DNA from 2 places in the Rothia sp. HMSC061C12 genome. Region 2 is predicted to be linked to the other one. Evidence: riboswitches for the same ligand, from Rfam matches in the RefSeq annotation. Region 2 holds a riboswitch; the other holds the start of a gene.
The links. A riboswitch is a leader RNA that binds a small molecule or an ion and turns the genes downstream of it on or off. The one in region 2 is predicted to bind S-adenosylmethionine.
Positions count from the first base shown of each region.

Region 1: linked by a shared signal. The riboswitch ahead of HMPREF3055_RS06260 (bifunctional o-acetylhomoserine/o-acetylserine sulfhydrylase) and the one ahead of HMPREF3055_RS00095 (ABC transporter ATP-binding protein) in region 2 are both predicted to bind S-adenosylmethionine.

Region 1 is NZ_KV821872.1:3,314-11,041, reverse strand. Features, by position in the region: gene HMPREF3055_RS06285 (S9 family peptidase) at 1-837, opposite strand, end outside; gene rsgA (ribosome small subunit-dependent GTPase A) at 1,059-2,291, opposite strand; gene HMPREF3055_RS06275 (ABC transporter) at 2,400-3,230, opposite strand; gene HMPREF3055_RS06270 (ABC transporter permease) at 3,232-4,002, opposite strand; gene HMPREF3055_RS06265 (ABC transporter ATP-binding protein) at 4,089-5,075, opposite strand; SAM riboswitch class IV at 5,416-5,528, shown strand; gene HMPREF3055_RS06260 (bifunctional o-acetylhomoserine/o-acetylserine sulfhydrylase) at 5,632-6,978, shown strand; gene HMPREF3055_RS06255 (homoserine O-acetyltransferase MetX) at 7,168-7,728, shown strand, end outside.
Region 2 is NZ_KV821831.1:12,591-20,318, forward strand. Features, by position in the region: gene HMPREF3055_RS00080 (AMP-binding protein) at 1-1,722, opposite strand, end outside; gene HMPREF3055_RS00085 (ABC transporter permease) at 2,141-2,983, opposite strand; gene HMPREF3055_RS00090 (aliphatic sulfonate ABC transporter substrate-binding protein) at 2,983-4,047, opposite strand; gene HMPREF3055_RS00095 (ABC transporter ATP-binding protein) at 4,112-4,948, opposite strand; SAM riboswitch class I at 4,953-5,049, opposite strand; SAM riboswitch class IV at 5,225-5,333, shown strand; gene HMPREF3055_RS00100 (LLM class flavin-dependent oxidoreductase) at 5,448-6,875, shown strand; gene HMPREF3055_RS00105 (YchJ family protein) at 7,045-7,488, shown strand; gene HMPREF3055_RS00110 (NCS2 family permease) at 7,631-7,728, opposite strand, start outside.

The DNA.
Region 1 (7,728 bases), on a different contig from region 2:
CGGCTCGCCCTTGGGTTCGCGGGTGGGGATGAGGCGCACTTCCGTGTACTCGGAGTTGGAGCTGGTGATGACTACGGAGGAACGGTCGGAGCTCATGGCGGCGCCGAGCCACATGGTGTTGTCCGGTTCCTCGTAGATCAGGTGGTCTTCGGTGCCCTGCCCGACGTCGTGCACGTAGACACGCCAGGGGCGCCACGACTCGTCGGGCACGAGGTAGATGAGCTGTTCGGCGTGGTTGATGAAGAAGGAGCCCGCCGCAATGTTGGGGATGGTGTCTTCGAGGAAGGTGCCGGTTTCCATGTTGAGGAAGCGCTGCTCGTAGCGTTCGTCGCCCTTCTCATCCACGGAGATGCTCAGCAGCTTGCCGTTACGTGCCGGCTGGAAGCTACCGAGGGAGAAGAACTCCATGTCCTTGGCGTATTCGTTGCAGTCGAGGATGACGACCTCGCCCTCAAGCACCTCGCCGGGGGTGACGGTCGGCGGGGTGTAGCGCACCACCTCGTCGCCCTCGTGCAGGGCGGGGTAGCGGTAGAAGACGGGGTACTGGCCGCCGGGCACCATACGGCTGTAGTACCACCAGTCACCGATACGGTTCGGGACGGTCAGATCCGACAGCAGGGTGCGGTTCTTAATCTCGTTGAAGATGGACTCGCGGAGGGGCTGCTGGTCTGCGGTGACAGCTTCGGTGTATTCGGCTTCTGCCTTGAGGTAGTTGAGGACCTCTTCGCTTTCCTTGTCGCGGAGCCATTCGTAGTGGTCGATGAAGACGTCGCCGTGGTGTTCGCGGCGGTGCTCGACCTTCTTCGGTACGGGCGGGGTGAGGTTCTGTTCAGCCATGCTGCCACCTCTTTCAATGAGTTATGGGTTTGTGAATGGTGTGTGCCGTCTGCGCCCGCCTCTTCTACCGCCGAGGGGACGGGGTGCGGGGGACTGTGGGCACGCCTAGTTCTAGTGTATCGAAGAGTGAGGCAGGCTACTATATTGCCGCCCGTACAGGATTGCCCGGCTCAGCTGGTGGAAGCCCCGCCTAGCCTCGCCGGGGCGTGCGCGTTTATCGGCTAGTTGGCGCGGCCCTTAATGGACATGAGGGTGCGGCGGCCCGCCTTGTTCGCCTTCGTGAAGGCGCGGTTGCTCTGCCGGTACTCGCGCTCTTGAGAGCGTAGGCGCAGGCGTGCAGATTCTGCCATCATCCTGCGGTAGCGTTCAAAACGTTCGGGGTCGAGGGAGCTGTCGGCGAGCGCCTGCTGCACCGCGCATCCGGGTTCGGAGCCGTGGGAGCAGTCGCTGTACCGGCAGGCGGCGGCGTAGCTGGAGACGTCGTCGAAGGTTTCGTCAATGGCAGCGCTATCGCTCGTGGCGGCGAGGGCTCGCACGCCCGGGGTGTCAATCAGCACTGTGCCAGCTGAGGATTCTGTGCCGGAGCCTTCTGCGCCGGATTCTCCAGCACCGAAGTATCCAGCACCGGGCAGAACAATCATTTGGCGGCTGGTGGTGGTGTGGCGCCCCTTGCCGTCAGTGCCGCGAACCGCGGAGGTCGCTTGCACCCGGTTTTCTGAGCTGGCCTCGCGGGGGTCGGCTCCGGGGTTGAGCAGGGCGTTGACCAGGGTTGATTTACCGGCACCGCTACGGCCCAGGAACGCGGCGGTGCGTCCGGCGACGAGCTCCGCCACTGGAGCGGGGTCGTAGCCGTTGTCCGTGCAGACGGCGAGCACCGCATCCACGCCGCCCGCGAGGGATTCCTCGTAGCCGGCGAGCTGTTCGGCCGTCACCAGGTCACCCTTGGTGAGAATCAGCGCGACCTGCACCCCGGAAGCGTGCGCCAGGGCGGTGTAGCGTTCAATGCGCCCGATGGACGGCTCGGGGAAGCACGGCTCAACGATGCAGAGCATATCCACGTTGGCGGCGACGGGCTGATCCGCGGATTCTCGGGTGGCGCTGGGGCGGGTGAGGTAGCTTCGCCGGGGCAGAATCGCGAGGGGCTTATGCTCTGCGGGCTGGGTTTCACCGCCGGTTCCGGGGATGGGCTGGGCGAGCACCCAGTCGCCCACGACGGGGTATTCCTCTTCGCCGTAGTCGTTCTCGACCGGACGCAGGGGAGCGGAGAGCTTCACGAGCTCGCCCCGCTCGCAGGTCAGCAGCTCGCAGCGGGTGCGGTGCACGGCGCTGACGCGGGCGAGGGTGAAATCATCAAGGGTGCCGTCGAGGGTGAACGCGGCGCGAATTGCTGAACCCTGCCAGGAGGGGTCGAAGCCGAGGGCCTCTAAGGTGTATGAAGCGGGAGTAACGGTCACAGGAATAGTCTTTCGTGGTTTCGGCGCCCGGTTGGTTGTCATGCCTGGATAGCGCGCCGGGGGAGAGGGCGTTTAAAAGGTTCGTTCTTTTTATCTCGGGTACGCGCCTTATAGCAGCGAGGCGCGGGCGCCGGCACGGATGCGGCGGGCGGCGAGGAACGTAAGCCCCAACCCCGCCGCGGCGTGGAGTCCCGCCAGGGCTGTGTCCGCCGCCAGGAGCGCGAACAGATCCGGTGCGGCGCCGCTTGCAATACCGCCAGAGGTATCTAGAGCCTGCACCAGCCGGGAGCCGGGAGCCCAGGAACACACCCACGCAAGCCACGCGGGGTAGGTGCTCACCGGAACGATCACACCCGCGCTGACCGGCAGAATAATGGACAGAAAATTGGACCCCGTGTACGGATCTGACAGGTACAGGCCCAGCCCGGCGGCAAAAATGCCCAGGCAGACCCCGCCCAGAACCGCAACCGGCATCAGCGCGATGGCGCCGAGCAGAAGCCCGGAACCCGCCCCGGTAGGGGGTGCCGTGAGGGAGAGCAACCACACGATGCCCACGTTGCTCAGGCCCGTTACGGATGCCAACAGCGCGGGCACCGCCGCCGCACCCAGCCAGTAGCCCGCATCCACCGGGCGTGCCGTGCACACGTACTCGAAGACGCCAATCCACCGGTCGGTGGCAACGCGCGCGACGATGCCGGCGGCCACCGAGCTGAGGGTGGCAATCAGGGCGGTCGCGCAGCCGATGCGTACCGTATCGTTCGCGGCGAGGTCGGCGCCCAAAAGCACCGTAAAAAGCACGTTAAGACCGGGTACGAGCACCAGGGTTGTGATGGCCGTTCCGAGGGTTGCGAAGGTAATAGAAGATGACCAGCCGATAGAGGCGGTAGACAGTGCCCGGCGCACCACGCCGGGCAGGGAATCAGTAGAGAGAACACGCACGCTACATCGCCCCCAGGGTGCCGCGACGACGGGCGGAGGCGAGAGCCTTCCGGGCAAAGAGGAAGGCGCACAACGCCCAAGCGAGGCTCACGGCGAGCGTCTGCGCAACGGGCAGGAGCGCATCCGCCGGGGTAGTGATGGTGGTACGCCCAAGTAGGAGATGAACCGGCGCCTGCAGGGGAATGAGCATGCCTACAGCATCTAGCCAGGCGGGCGCTTCAATGGTCGTGAAGAGAACCCCGGAAAGAATAAAAACCGGCACGAGCAACAGCTCCTCGTAGGCGATAGCGTTCGGTGTGGCCACGAAGAACACCGCAATCATGAACGTTACCGACAGGCACGCAAGCCACAGCAGGGGAACGCCCAGAACGTAGCGCGGCCAGAGTGCTGAAAAGTCCGTGACCTGCGGGTTAAGCGTCACAAGAGCCCAGATGAGCCACGACAGGGGCAAAGCCGCCATACCCACAATGGATGCGCTCGAAACGATAGCCGCCAGCACCCGCACCGGAGAAATCGACCCCGAACACAGGTACACGAGGGTCCCACGGAAACGCTCGAAATTGATGATGCCCGCAGACACGATGCAGACCGACCACATGCCCACAATGCCCGCGCGGGTCCACGCGAGGGTCGGGTCAACGGAGTGACCCGCGGAGCTCTGCGCCGCCGCATGCACCGCAAGAGCCTGAATAATAACCGACCCGAGCACCGTACTGATGAGTAGCTGAATGAAGTAGGGGACCGTCAGGAACTGGCGCAGGCTAAAGCCCATGAGCCGCAACTGACGGGCGCACTCCTGCCGTAGGTCGCCCCCTCGGCTCTGTTGCTGGGAGTCTTTCGGACGCCGTGTCTGAGCGTTCATCGCTTGAGCCCCTCCGCCATTGCCAGGTATGCCTCTTCCAAGGTTGCCGGGCGTGTGTACGGTTCGGTCCGTGCCCCGATACGTGCGGTGGCAAGCCCCTCCGCGAGGATACGGTGCGCCTCGCCCGCCTCGAACGTGGCGCGCTCGCCATGCCAGTAGAGGGTGAGTTCCCAGCCGGAACCGCGCGGGGCGAAGAGCACCGTAGCCTTATCGCCGAGGAGCCCACGAAGCGTATCAAGGCCCTCGGTGGCGGTGGCCTCGACCTGTACCACGGTCGTGGCGGCAATGCCGGCGTGCGCGGCGATGTCTTCGAGGCTGCCGCTCACGGCGACGGAACCGGCGCCTAACACGGTGATGGTGTGCGCCAGGTCCTCGATTTCGCCGAGTAGGTGGCTCGTCAGCAGAACGGCGGCGCCGTCTTCCGCGAGGGAGCGGATGAGGGTTCGCACGGTTAGGGCGATATCGGGGTCGAGCCCGTTGGTCGGCTCATCCAGCAGGAGCAGGGCGGGGGAGCCGAGCAGGGCGCGGGCAATATGTAGGCGCTGCTTCATGCCGCGGGAAAACTCCTGGACAGGCTGCGTTGCCGCATCGGTGAGTTCCACACGGGCTAGGGCATGCTCCACCTCGTGTCGTCGGGTCCGCCCGGAAACCCCCGCAACATCGGCGAAGAACAGCAGATTGTCGCGGGCACTGGCGCGCGGGTAGAAGCCGTTCTCCCCGCCCAACGCGAGGCCCACGTGGCGGCGAGCCCGCTGCGGGTGAGCGATAGCATCCACACCGTTCACGGTGAGGATACCGCCGGTAGGAGTGAGCAGGGTCGAGCACATCTGCACGGTGGTGGTTTTGCCCGCACCGTTGGGGCCGAGGAGGGCATGAATCTCACCGGAACTAACGCGAAGCGACACCCGGTCGACGGCGGTAAAAGCGTTTTCACCTTTGCCAAAGACGCGGCTGAGCTGCGCCGCATCAAGAACAAGAGACATGGTAGGTAACCTTCGGGTATGACCCTCTGGCCCCTATACCGGAGGGATGCTGAGCAGGATAAACGGCGTAGCGAGCCGTAGCGAGTTGTACCCTGCGTGAGTGTATGTGTCATTTCAGTGTACCGAAAAACCGTAGATAAAAGTGATGGGGGTTACTGTGTGGATGGTGGGTGTCCGCCTCCGCATCTCGATTGCCTCGTCCTCGGATTGCCCCGGCACCGTCGTTCGCGTTTTATGACAGACGTTAAAAAACGTCATCTTTGCAATGAAATGTCTTAAAGTACCGCGCACCCACAAAATCCTTGACCCCGCCCCGTGCCCTATGACACTCTAAATAACAGGTCAAGAGCGCCAGCGATAAGCCCCAGCTAGCTGGCCGGCAACCCTCCTCCGCGGTGGGGTGCCCTGGGTGAAGACCGGGCGGCACGCACAAGCGTGACGCAAGCGCGGGACCGATGTGACCGAAACCGGTACATCAATCGTGACAGGATTATTCGACGACGATTCCTGTACCGTCGGCATGCGGCCCCTTAAGAATCCCCAATAGGAGCCACGCATGAGCAACAACACTACCGTCCCGACTCCCGCCAACCCCGCCGGTTGGAAGTTCGAAACCCGCCAGATCCACGCAGGTCAGGCGCCGGATGCCGCAACGGGAGCTCGGGCACTACCTATCTACCAGACCACTTCCTTCGTCTTTGACAGCGCCGAGCAGGCAGCGAACCGTTTCGCCCTCGCCGAGCTGGGCCCCATTTACACTCGCCTCAACAACCCCACCCAGGAAGTCATCGAAAACCGTATCGCTTCCCTGGAAGGCGGCGTAGGCGCGCTGCTGCTGGCATCCGGTCAGGCAGCTATTACCTACGCAATCCTGAACATTGCCGGTGCAGGCGACCACGTTGTTGCTTCGCCCTCCGTGTACGGCGGCACCTACAACCTGCTCAAGTACACCCTCGCCGACCTGGGCATTGAAACCACCTTTGTTGAGGACCCGGACGACCTGGACGCATGGCGCGCCGCAGTCCGCCCCAACACCAAGCTCTTCTACGGCGAGTCCGTGCCCAACCCCCGCAACGACGTGCTCGACATTGAGCCCATCGCCAAGATCGCGCACGAAAACGGCGTACCCCTGATCGTGGACAACACCGTACCCACCCCGTACCTGCTGCGCCCCATCGAGCACGGCGCAGACGTAGTCGTCCACTCCGCCACCAAGTACCTGGGCGGCCACGGCACCTCCATCGGCGGCGTGATCGTTGACTCCGGTAACTTCGACTACGGTGCAGACCCCGAGAAGTTCCCCAAGTTCAACCAGCCCGCCCCCGGCTACCACGGCCTGGTCTACGCACGCGATTTGGGTAAGGACTCCGCGTTCGGCGCGAACCTCTCCTACATCCTGAAGGCGCGCGTCTCCCTGCTGCGTGACACCGGCGCCGCAATCTCCCCGACCAACGCCTTCAACATCGGCATCGGTCTGGAGACTCTCTCCCTGCGCATCGAACGCCACATTGAGAACGCCACCAAGGTCGCCCGCTGGCTCGAAGCAAACCCGCAGGTCGACAAGGTTATCTGGGCTGGCGTGGAATCCTCCCCCTGGTACGAGCGTGCACAGAAGTACCTGCCCAAGGGCCCCGGTGCGGTGCTCGGCTTCACCCTCAAGGACGCAACCCTGGAGGAGACCCGCGACTTCGTGGACGCCCTGAAGCTGCACTCCAACGTGGCGAACATCGGTGACGTACGCTCGCTCGTGATTCACCCCGCCTCCACCACCCACTCCCAGCTTTCCGCTGAGGAACTGGAGAAGATTGGCGTGTACCCGAACTTCGTCCGCCTGGCAGTCGGTATCGAGAACATCGACGACATTCTCGCCGACCTGCAGCTGGGCTTCGACACCCTCTCCTAAACGGTGATGCAACCCGCAGGTGGACCGGCAAGCTACGGCTTTTCGGTCCACCTGCGGATTCCCCGTTACGGAGCATGTTGTAACTGTGCGGCGTTGCTGCCGCCCAACCTGTTGCTTCTTCTACCCACAGACGAGTACCCCGCTCACACCCGGCACCACCTCGCCGACCAACCCAGTGAAGGGAACCCCATGACCACCCAGAGCACTAGCCAGTCCGGCACTACCAGCCAGCCTGTCACCGCACCCATCCCCGTGGCGGGCACCCGCACCGAGCACCCCGAAGCGCAAGGCTATCTGCGTCAGCTGAACATCGGCGACCTGGAGCTCGAGTCCGGCGTGACTCTGCCGCAGGTGACCATCGGTTACGAAACCTGGGGTACCCTCAACGAGACCGGCGATAACGCCATCCTCATCCTGCACGCACTCACCGGTGACACGCATGTCTCCCGCGGCGTGCCCACCCCGGACATGCCCGCCCCGCTGATTCGCGCTATCGAATCGGACGGCTGGTGGGAAGGCGTCGTCGGCCCCGGCTCGGTCGTGGACACCAACCGTTACTTCGTGATTGCCCCCAATATTTTGGGCGGCTGCTACGGTTCGACCGGTCCGGCCAGCATCATTCCCGAAGGCTACCCGGGCGCCGGCGAGCACTGGGGATCCCGATTCCCGCTCGTCACCATCCGCGACTCGGTGCGTGCTGAGGCGCGTCTGGCCCGGGCCCTGGGCATCACGAGCTTCCGCTACGTCATC
Region 2 (7,728 bases):
AATGTTAATCACGTCATCAATACGGCCGAGGATGTACACGTTACCCTCTTCGTCTTCCTTCGCGCCGTCGCCAGCGAGGAACCAGCCGCGCTCGCCGTAGTGACGCCAATAGGAATCCAGGAAACGCTGCGGGTTCTGCCACACGGTACGAGCCATCGAGGGGCCAATCTTATCGACCACGATGAAGCCCTGCTTGCCGGGTTCGACCGGGTCGCCGTGCTCATCCACCACGCGGGTGGACACGCCGGGAACGGCGCGGGTAGCGCAACCGGGCAGGGGAGTGCAGTGCGGGGTGCCCTCCGGGTAGGTGCCCTCGGGTGCGAATGCCGGGTCGTGCGGGCGCGGGGAGCATACGGTCGAACCGGTCTCGGACTGCCACCAGGTGTCGATGAACGCCGCGGTGCCGCCGCCCACGTGCTCGCGCAGCCAGCGCCACGCCTCCGGGTTAATGGATTCACCCACCGAGCCGAGCAGGCGCACGGTCGAGAAATCGTACTTGCCGGGCTCCGGGCCGTTCGGGAACGCACCCATGAGGGAACGAATCAGGGTCGGGGCGGTGTAGTAGTTGGTCACGCCGTAGCGTTCGATAACCTCAAAGTGGCGGCCGTAGTGCGGGGTGTTCGGGGTGCCCTCGTAAATCACCTCGGACGCACCGTTGACCAGCGGGCCGTAAATTTCGTAGGTGTGCGCGGTAACCCACGCCAGGTCGGCGGTGCACCAGTGAACGGTGGACTCAACCTTTTCCGGGTCGTTGACCGCCGACAGCTCGTCGGGGCGCAGCACGCCGTTCTCGTCCACGTAATCCGGCAGCAGATCGTAGAGCAGCGCGTGGGTGTACGCGGTCTGCACCAGGTATCCAGCCATGGTGTGCACCAGACCCTTGGGCTTACCGGTCGTACCGGAGGTGTAAATAATGAACAGCGGATCCTCTGCGTCATGCAGTTCGTAGGCGTGGGTGTCCGGCTGGTCGTCAACCAGGTCGTGGTACCAGACGTCGCGGCCCTCAGTCCACGGCACAGCGGCGTGCGCTACCGGGTCGGAGGCGCTGGTGCGGTCCACCACGATAACGTGCTCAATGTTGTTCTCACCGGAGCATGCTTCGTCGGCGTTCACCTTCACGGGAACGACCTTGCCGCGGCGGTTCTGACCGTCGGTGGTGATGAGAACCTTCGCGCCGGTGTCTTCCACACGGAACTTCAGCGCCTCAGCGGAGAAACCACCGAAGACGAGGGAATGGATCGCGCCAATACGCGCGCAGGCGAGAGTGAAAATAATGGTTTCGGGGATGACGGGCAGGTAGATGACCACACGGTCACCCTTGCGCACGCCCAGGGACAGCAGTCCGTTCGCAGCCTTCGCGATGCGGCGCTGCAGTTCGGCGTAGGTGATGGCTTCACGGTCGCCGGGTTCACCTTCAAAGTAGAGGGCTACCTTGTCGCCGCGGCCCGCCTCCACGTGGCGGTCTACGCAGTTGTAGGCGACGTTCAGCTTGCCGCCCTCGAACCACTTAATTTCGGGGATCGTGAACTGTTCGATGCCTTCCTCATCGAAGCCGAGGGACTTCGGCTTCTCGAAGCGGTGCGCGGTGTGCCAGGGCTCAGCCCAGGTGAGTCGCTGCGCCTGCTTCTCCCAGAACGCGACGCGCGCCTCGTCAGATTCGAGGGCGGGGTTCGGGGTGGGGTTCAGCGGGTCGGTGAACGAGTAGGGGGTGGGCAGTCCCATTATTCTCCCATCGGTTGCTGGCATTAGCACCCTTGCTCGCCGTGCCGCTGTCTGTGTGACCGTGGGGTCTGTGTGTGCGTTGGCGAGGGGGTTGCTGCGACGTCACGGAGCCAGGTCTCTCGGTCGCTCTGGATGGTTTGCCTTCTTAGTAAAGCGCGCCCGAGGGGGTGGACGCAAAGGGAACCGTCATATTCGGTGTGCTGTGTATCGGTTCGTAATATAACGACATATTTAAAGACCCCGCCCCGCGCTCACTGCTGTGGGGCGCGGGGCGGGGCACATCATCATCATTCAGTAGGCGACAGGTTTCCCCGCCGACTTCTTTCTCCGGCGCGTAGCGATGATTTGCTCACTGTCGGGAGCAACCACGCGGCGGACATCTCTCCTAAAACTCAGCATGAACGCCGAGCCTTCTCTATTAGTTGCTGGGGTACTTCGCCTTCACCCAGCGCTCGAAAACACCCACCAGCGCGTCGGTAATCTTACCGAGCACCGCCAGCGCCACAATAGCCAGCAGCAGGCGGTCGGTGCGGCCGTTGTTCTGCGAGTCGGTCAGCAGGTAACCCAGACCCATGGACGCACCCAGCAACTCAGCGGCGACCAGGAACAGCCACGCCTGAGCCAGCGCCAGACGCAGACCCGAAACAACCGACGGCAGAACCGCGGGAAGCTGAACCGTGGTGAACAGGCGCAGACCCTTCAGGCCGAAGGCGCGGGCCATCTCCACGAGCTTGGGGTCCACGTGGGCGAGGGCTGCGGAAACCGTGGTGTACACGGGGAAGAACGCGCCGATGGCCACGAGGGTCACCTTCGAGTTCTCGCCGATGCCAATCCACAGCAGAAGCAGCGGGACCCACGCGAGTGAGGGGACTGCGCGCAGAGCGCCGATGGTCGGGGCGACGAACACGCGCACCGGGGCCGACAAGCCAATCAGCGATCCCAGCACCAGGCCGAGTACCGCGCCGATGCCGAAGCCAATCAGCACGCGCTGGGTCGAAATCGCGACGTGCTTGGCCAGCTCACCGCGCTGCGCCAGCTCGATACCGGCGCCCACCACACGGTCGGGGGAGGGCAGCTGGACCTGCGTGAACACGCCGTTGGTGCTCAGAATATACCAGAGCGCAATCAGCGCCAGGGGAAGAATCAGGCCCAGGTACTGCTTACCGGCGAACGGGTTCGACGGCAACTTCACGGAAGAGGCACGCTTCTCGGCACGCTCAGCGTGAGCGCTGGAGGCGGCGGTAATCGTTGCGGCGGTCATTACTTCTCCACCGCCTTGGCAATCTTCTCGACTGCGGCGCTGTCAGCCTTCTTCGCGAACTGGTCGTCCACGATGCTGTTCAGGGCCTTGTCCACGTCGGACTGGGAGGGAACGTCGCCGGACTCCACCAGGATCGGGCCGACGCCCTTGAGAACCTCAACCTGCTTAGCGCCCGGAACCGGGTCGATATCCAGGTGGGTGCGCTCCATGACGACCTGGGCGGTCTCGTGCTTAATGCCGGACTCCTCCTCGACAATCTTCACAGCCTCTTCGGGGTTCTTCTTAGCCCAGGCGCGAGCGTACTCGTACACGTCCACGATGGCCTGTGCGGCGGTCGGGTTGGACTGAATGAACTTCTCGGTCGCGTTCAGGAAACCGTAGGTGTTGAAGTTCAGGTTGCGGTAGAAGAGCACGTCGCCGCTTTCCACCTCGGCGGCAGCCATGATCGGGTCCAGGCCGCTCCACGCGTTGACCTGACCGTTATCCAGGGCGGTGCGGCCGTCGGCGTGCTGCAGGTTCTGAATGGTCAGATCCGAAGCGGAAATACCCTCCTGCTTGAGTGCCTGCAGCAGCAGGAAGTACGGGTCGGTACCCTTGGTCACGGCAACGGTCTTACCCTTCAGATCCGCAACCTTGGTGATGCCCGAATCCTTGCGGGTCACCAGAGCCGACCATTCCGGCTGCGAGTAGAGGCTAATGACCTTGATGGGGGAGCCATTAGCGCGTGCCAGCAGTGCCGCCGAACCGGCGGTCGAGCCAACATCAATATTGCCGCTACGCAGCGCCTCATTCGCCTTGTTCGAACCAGCCGACTTGACCCACTCAACCTTCTTACCCTCCGCGGCAAGGGCGGTCTCAAGCCAACCCTTCTTGCGGATAATCAGGGACAGCGGGTTGTAGGTCGCGTAGTCAATGGTCACGGTGTTCTGATTGCCACCACCGGCAGCACCGGAGGCGTTAGCGGAACCGGAACCTTCGCCAGCGCAGGCGCTGAGCAGAGTAGCAAAAGCGGCGGCTGCGGCAAGGGACTTGAGGGCGGTACGGCGAGACGGGGAGTAAGTCATGATGAAATCTTTTCGCTTCTGAAGATGATGATGTGATGTGTGAGAAATGTGTTGCGTGGCGGCTTTAGGCGTTATCTTCCACGCCGAGCTCAGCCAGCAGTTCGCTGCGCAGCGCCGTGATCTCTGCATCGGCGCGGTCACGCGGGTGAGAACGGTCAACGGTCACAATGCGCTGGATGGTGGCGGGCGCCTCCGGGGTGTCCTTACCGAGGACAATCACCCGGTCAGAGAGGTACAGCGCCTCTTCCACATCGTGGGTGACCAGCAGAATCGTGGTCGGGTCTTGACGGTGCACGTCCAACAGCAAATCCTGCATGTTGATGCGGGTCAGCGCGTCCAGAGCACCGAAGGGCTCGTCGAGCAGTAGCACGCCGGGGTTGCGTGCGAGCGCTCGCGCCAGGGACACGCGCTGAGCCATACCGCCTGAAATTTCCTTGGGACGGTGGGTTGCGTATTCGCCCAGGCCGACCAGGTCGAGCAGGCGCGCTACGGATGCTGCGCCTTCAGATTTTTTGGTGCCCTGCGGTAGTCCGAGAGCCACGTTGTCGGCGACGGTGCGCCAGGGGAGCAGGCGCGGTTCCTGAAAGCCGATAGCTACGCGGGGGTCGAGGCCGGTCACTGCCTTCTCGCCGATACGCACGGTACCTGCGGTGATGCGGTTCAGGCCTGCTGCTGCACGCAGGAGAGTGGATTTGCCGCATCCGGAGGAGCCGATGACGGAGATAATCTCGCCGGGGGCTGCGGTGAAGGAGACTCCGCGAAGAACTTCGTGGGTTCCGCCGGGCACGGGGAAAGATTGTCCGACGCCTTCAAAGCTCAAGGGGACGGCGGCGGTGGATACGGCACGGCGGCCGTTCTTTTCACTGGTGGGTACGTCAGTTACTGCACTGTTGAGTGTCATGTCACTTCCATCGTTCCTGGCGTTAGCACCGGGGGCGGAAGAATCCGTGCCGGTTGCTGCGACGTCGTGGAGCCAGGTCTCTCAGTCGCTCTGGATGGTTTGCTTCTCCCACCCTATGGGCTGTGGCGTGCCTCAATCAACCCGGCGGGCGCGTATGAATTTCTATGACCGTATATTTCGCATTTATCACGAAATATTTCGGTTCCACGTCACAAAAAGATTTTTTCGTCACAAACGTGACCTCCCTCCCGTGCGCCCCGTACACTCAAACCACGAGATCATGAGTCCCGGCGCTAAGCTCTGGCTAGCCGGGCGGCAACCCTCTCCCGTAGCGGGGTGCCCCAGATGATGATCTGGCCTCAACGTTACGAGGCAAGTACGGCGCGAACGCGCCACCTGCACGAAGGCCACCACCGAACGCAGAAGGCAAGAAGGAGGCGGCGCGCGGGGTGCAGGGCACTAACCCGATCGTCCCCGATCATTCGCGAAAGGAAAATCGATGGCTGAGCAGAAGAAGCGCATCGTAGTTAACGCATTCGAAATGACCTGCATTGGTCACCAGAGCTTCGACCTCTGGCGTCACCCGCGCTCCCGCGCAACCGAGTACAACACCATCAAGTACTGGACTGACCTGGCTAAGACCCTTGAGCGCGGCCTGTTTGACGCCGTGTTCATCGCTGACGTGGTCGGCATCTACGACGTGTACAAGAACTCTGCCGCTCCCGCCATTGAGGGTGCCGCTCAGGTTCCCGTGAACGATCCCGCAACCCAGATTTCTGCAATGGCTGCAGTGACCGAGCACCTCGGCTTCGGCGTGACTGCTGCCGCTACTTTCGAGCAGCCCTACACTCTGGCTCGCCGCTACGCCTCCCTCGACCACCTCACCGAGGGCCGCGTCGGCTTCAACGTTGTGACCTCTTACCTGCCTTCGGCTGCTGAGAACCAGGGCCTGCCCACCCAGATTCCGCACGACGAGCGCTACGAAATCGCCGACGAGTTCCTGGACGTCTGCTACAAGCTGTGGGAAGGCTCCTGGGAAGACGGCGCAGTCATCAAGGACCGCGAGCGCGGCATCTACGCTGACCCCTCCAAGGTCCACCCGATTGGTCACAAGGGCAAGTACTTCTCCGTACCCGGCATCTCCCTGACTGAGCCGAGCCCGCAGCGCACCCCCGTGATTTTCCAGGCTGGCGCATCCAGCCGTGGCCAGCAGTTCTCCGGTAAGCACGCTGAGGCTGTGTTCATCAGCGCCCTGCGTCCCGACCTGACCCGCGTTGTGACCGACCGTATCCGTGCCGCTGCCGAGGAGCAGGGCCGTAGCCGCGACGACGTCAAGATCCTCGCAATGCTCTCCGTCATCGTGGATGAGACCGAGGAGAAGGCAAAGGCAAAGTACGAGGAGTACAAGAAGTACGTGAACCTCGACTCTGCACAGGCTATTGTCGGCGGATGGTCCGGTGTTGACCTGTCCCAGTTCGACGAGGATGAGGTCCTGAACTACGTGCAGACCGAGTCGATTCAGTCCTTCCTGACCCCCTTCACCCTGCAGGCGAAGGACAAGAAGTGGACCCGCAAGGACATCGCTGAGCACACCACCCTCGGCGGTATGGGCGAGGTCATTGTTGGTGACCCGGTTCAGGTTGCTGACGAGCTGGAGCGTTGGATCGACGAGGGCGGCCTGGACGGCATCAACCTGGCGTACCACGTCTCCCCGGGTTCCTTCGAGGACTTCATCGAGTACGTTGTTCCCGAGCTGCAGAAGCGCGGCCGCTACCGCACCGAGTACGAGGGCAACACCCTGCGTGAGAACATCTTCGGTAAGGGCCACACCAAGGTTGCTGACAGCCACCCGGCTGCTAAGTACCGCGGCGCATACGTGGGCAAGCCTTCGGCTGCTGACACCCCGGCTCGCGCAATCGCTGAATAAGCGTTGCCGCTGAAGCGCACCGTGTAGGTTCGCTCAAACTTAACGATTGAAAACAAGAACGCCCGTTCTGCTGGAGGATTTGTATCCCCGGCGGAGCGGGCGTTTCTTTGCGCTGTGCTTTCTTGATGCGATGCCTTCTTGACGTGGCACGTTCTTTATACTGGGTGGCATGACTGAACTGAACCAGGTTGAACTTAACCATGATGACCGCTGCCCCTGCTCGAGCGGCGAGGTGTACGGCGCCTGCTGCGGCAGGTTCCTGGGCGAGTTTGCCGCCTCCGGCACGCTGACTGCTCCCGCGCCGGAGCAGCTGATGCGCTCGCGTTTTACCGCGTTTGCGACAGGGGATGCGGCGTACTTGCTGGCGAGCTGGCATCCGAGTACTCGCCCGGCGACGCTGGAGTTGGAGGATAATATCTGCTGGTATCGCCTGGATATTCTGGGTGCTTCGGGTGGCCCGTTTGATGCGTCCGGTACGGTGGAGTTCGTTGCGTATTACCGTTCGGTGCCGGGTGTTCCTGCGGAGGAGCGGGTGAAGGGCAGTATGCATGAGCTGTCGCGCTTTGAGAAGGTGGGCGGCGCCTGGTTCTACGTGGATGGAGACGTCCGCTAAGTCTCGTCACTTTCCCTGCCTCTCGTACATGCTGAGTGCGGGTGGGCAGATAAAGAAATGGCAGAATCATTCCGAAACCGGAACGATTCTGCCATTCTTTGTTGACGCCTCTCAATGAGGCTAACTATCGGGGCTAGCGGACTTAGCTAGTCCAGCCGTTAATGATGCCCATACCGAAGTAGATCACGAACACCGCGGACACCAGGTACATCAGCCAGTGCACGTCCTTACCGCGGCCCT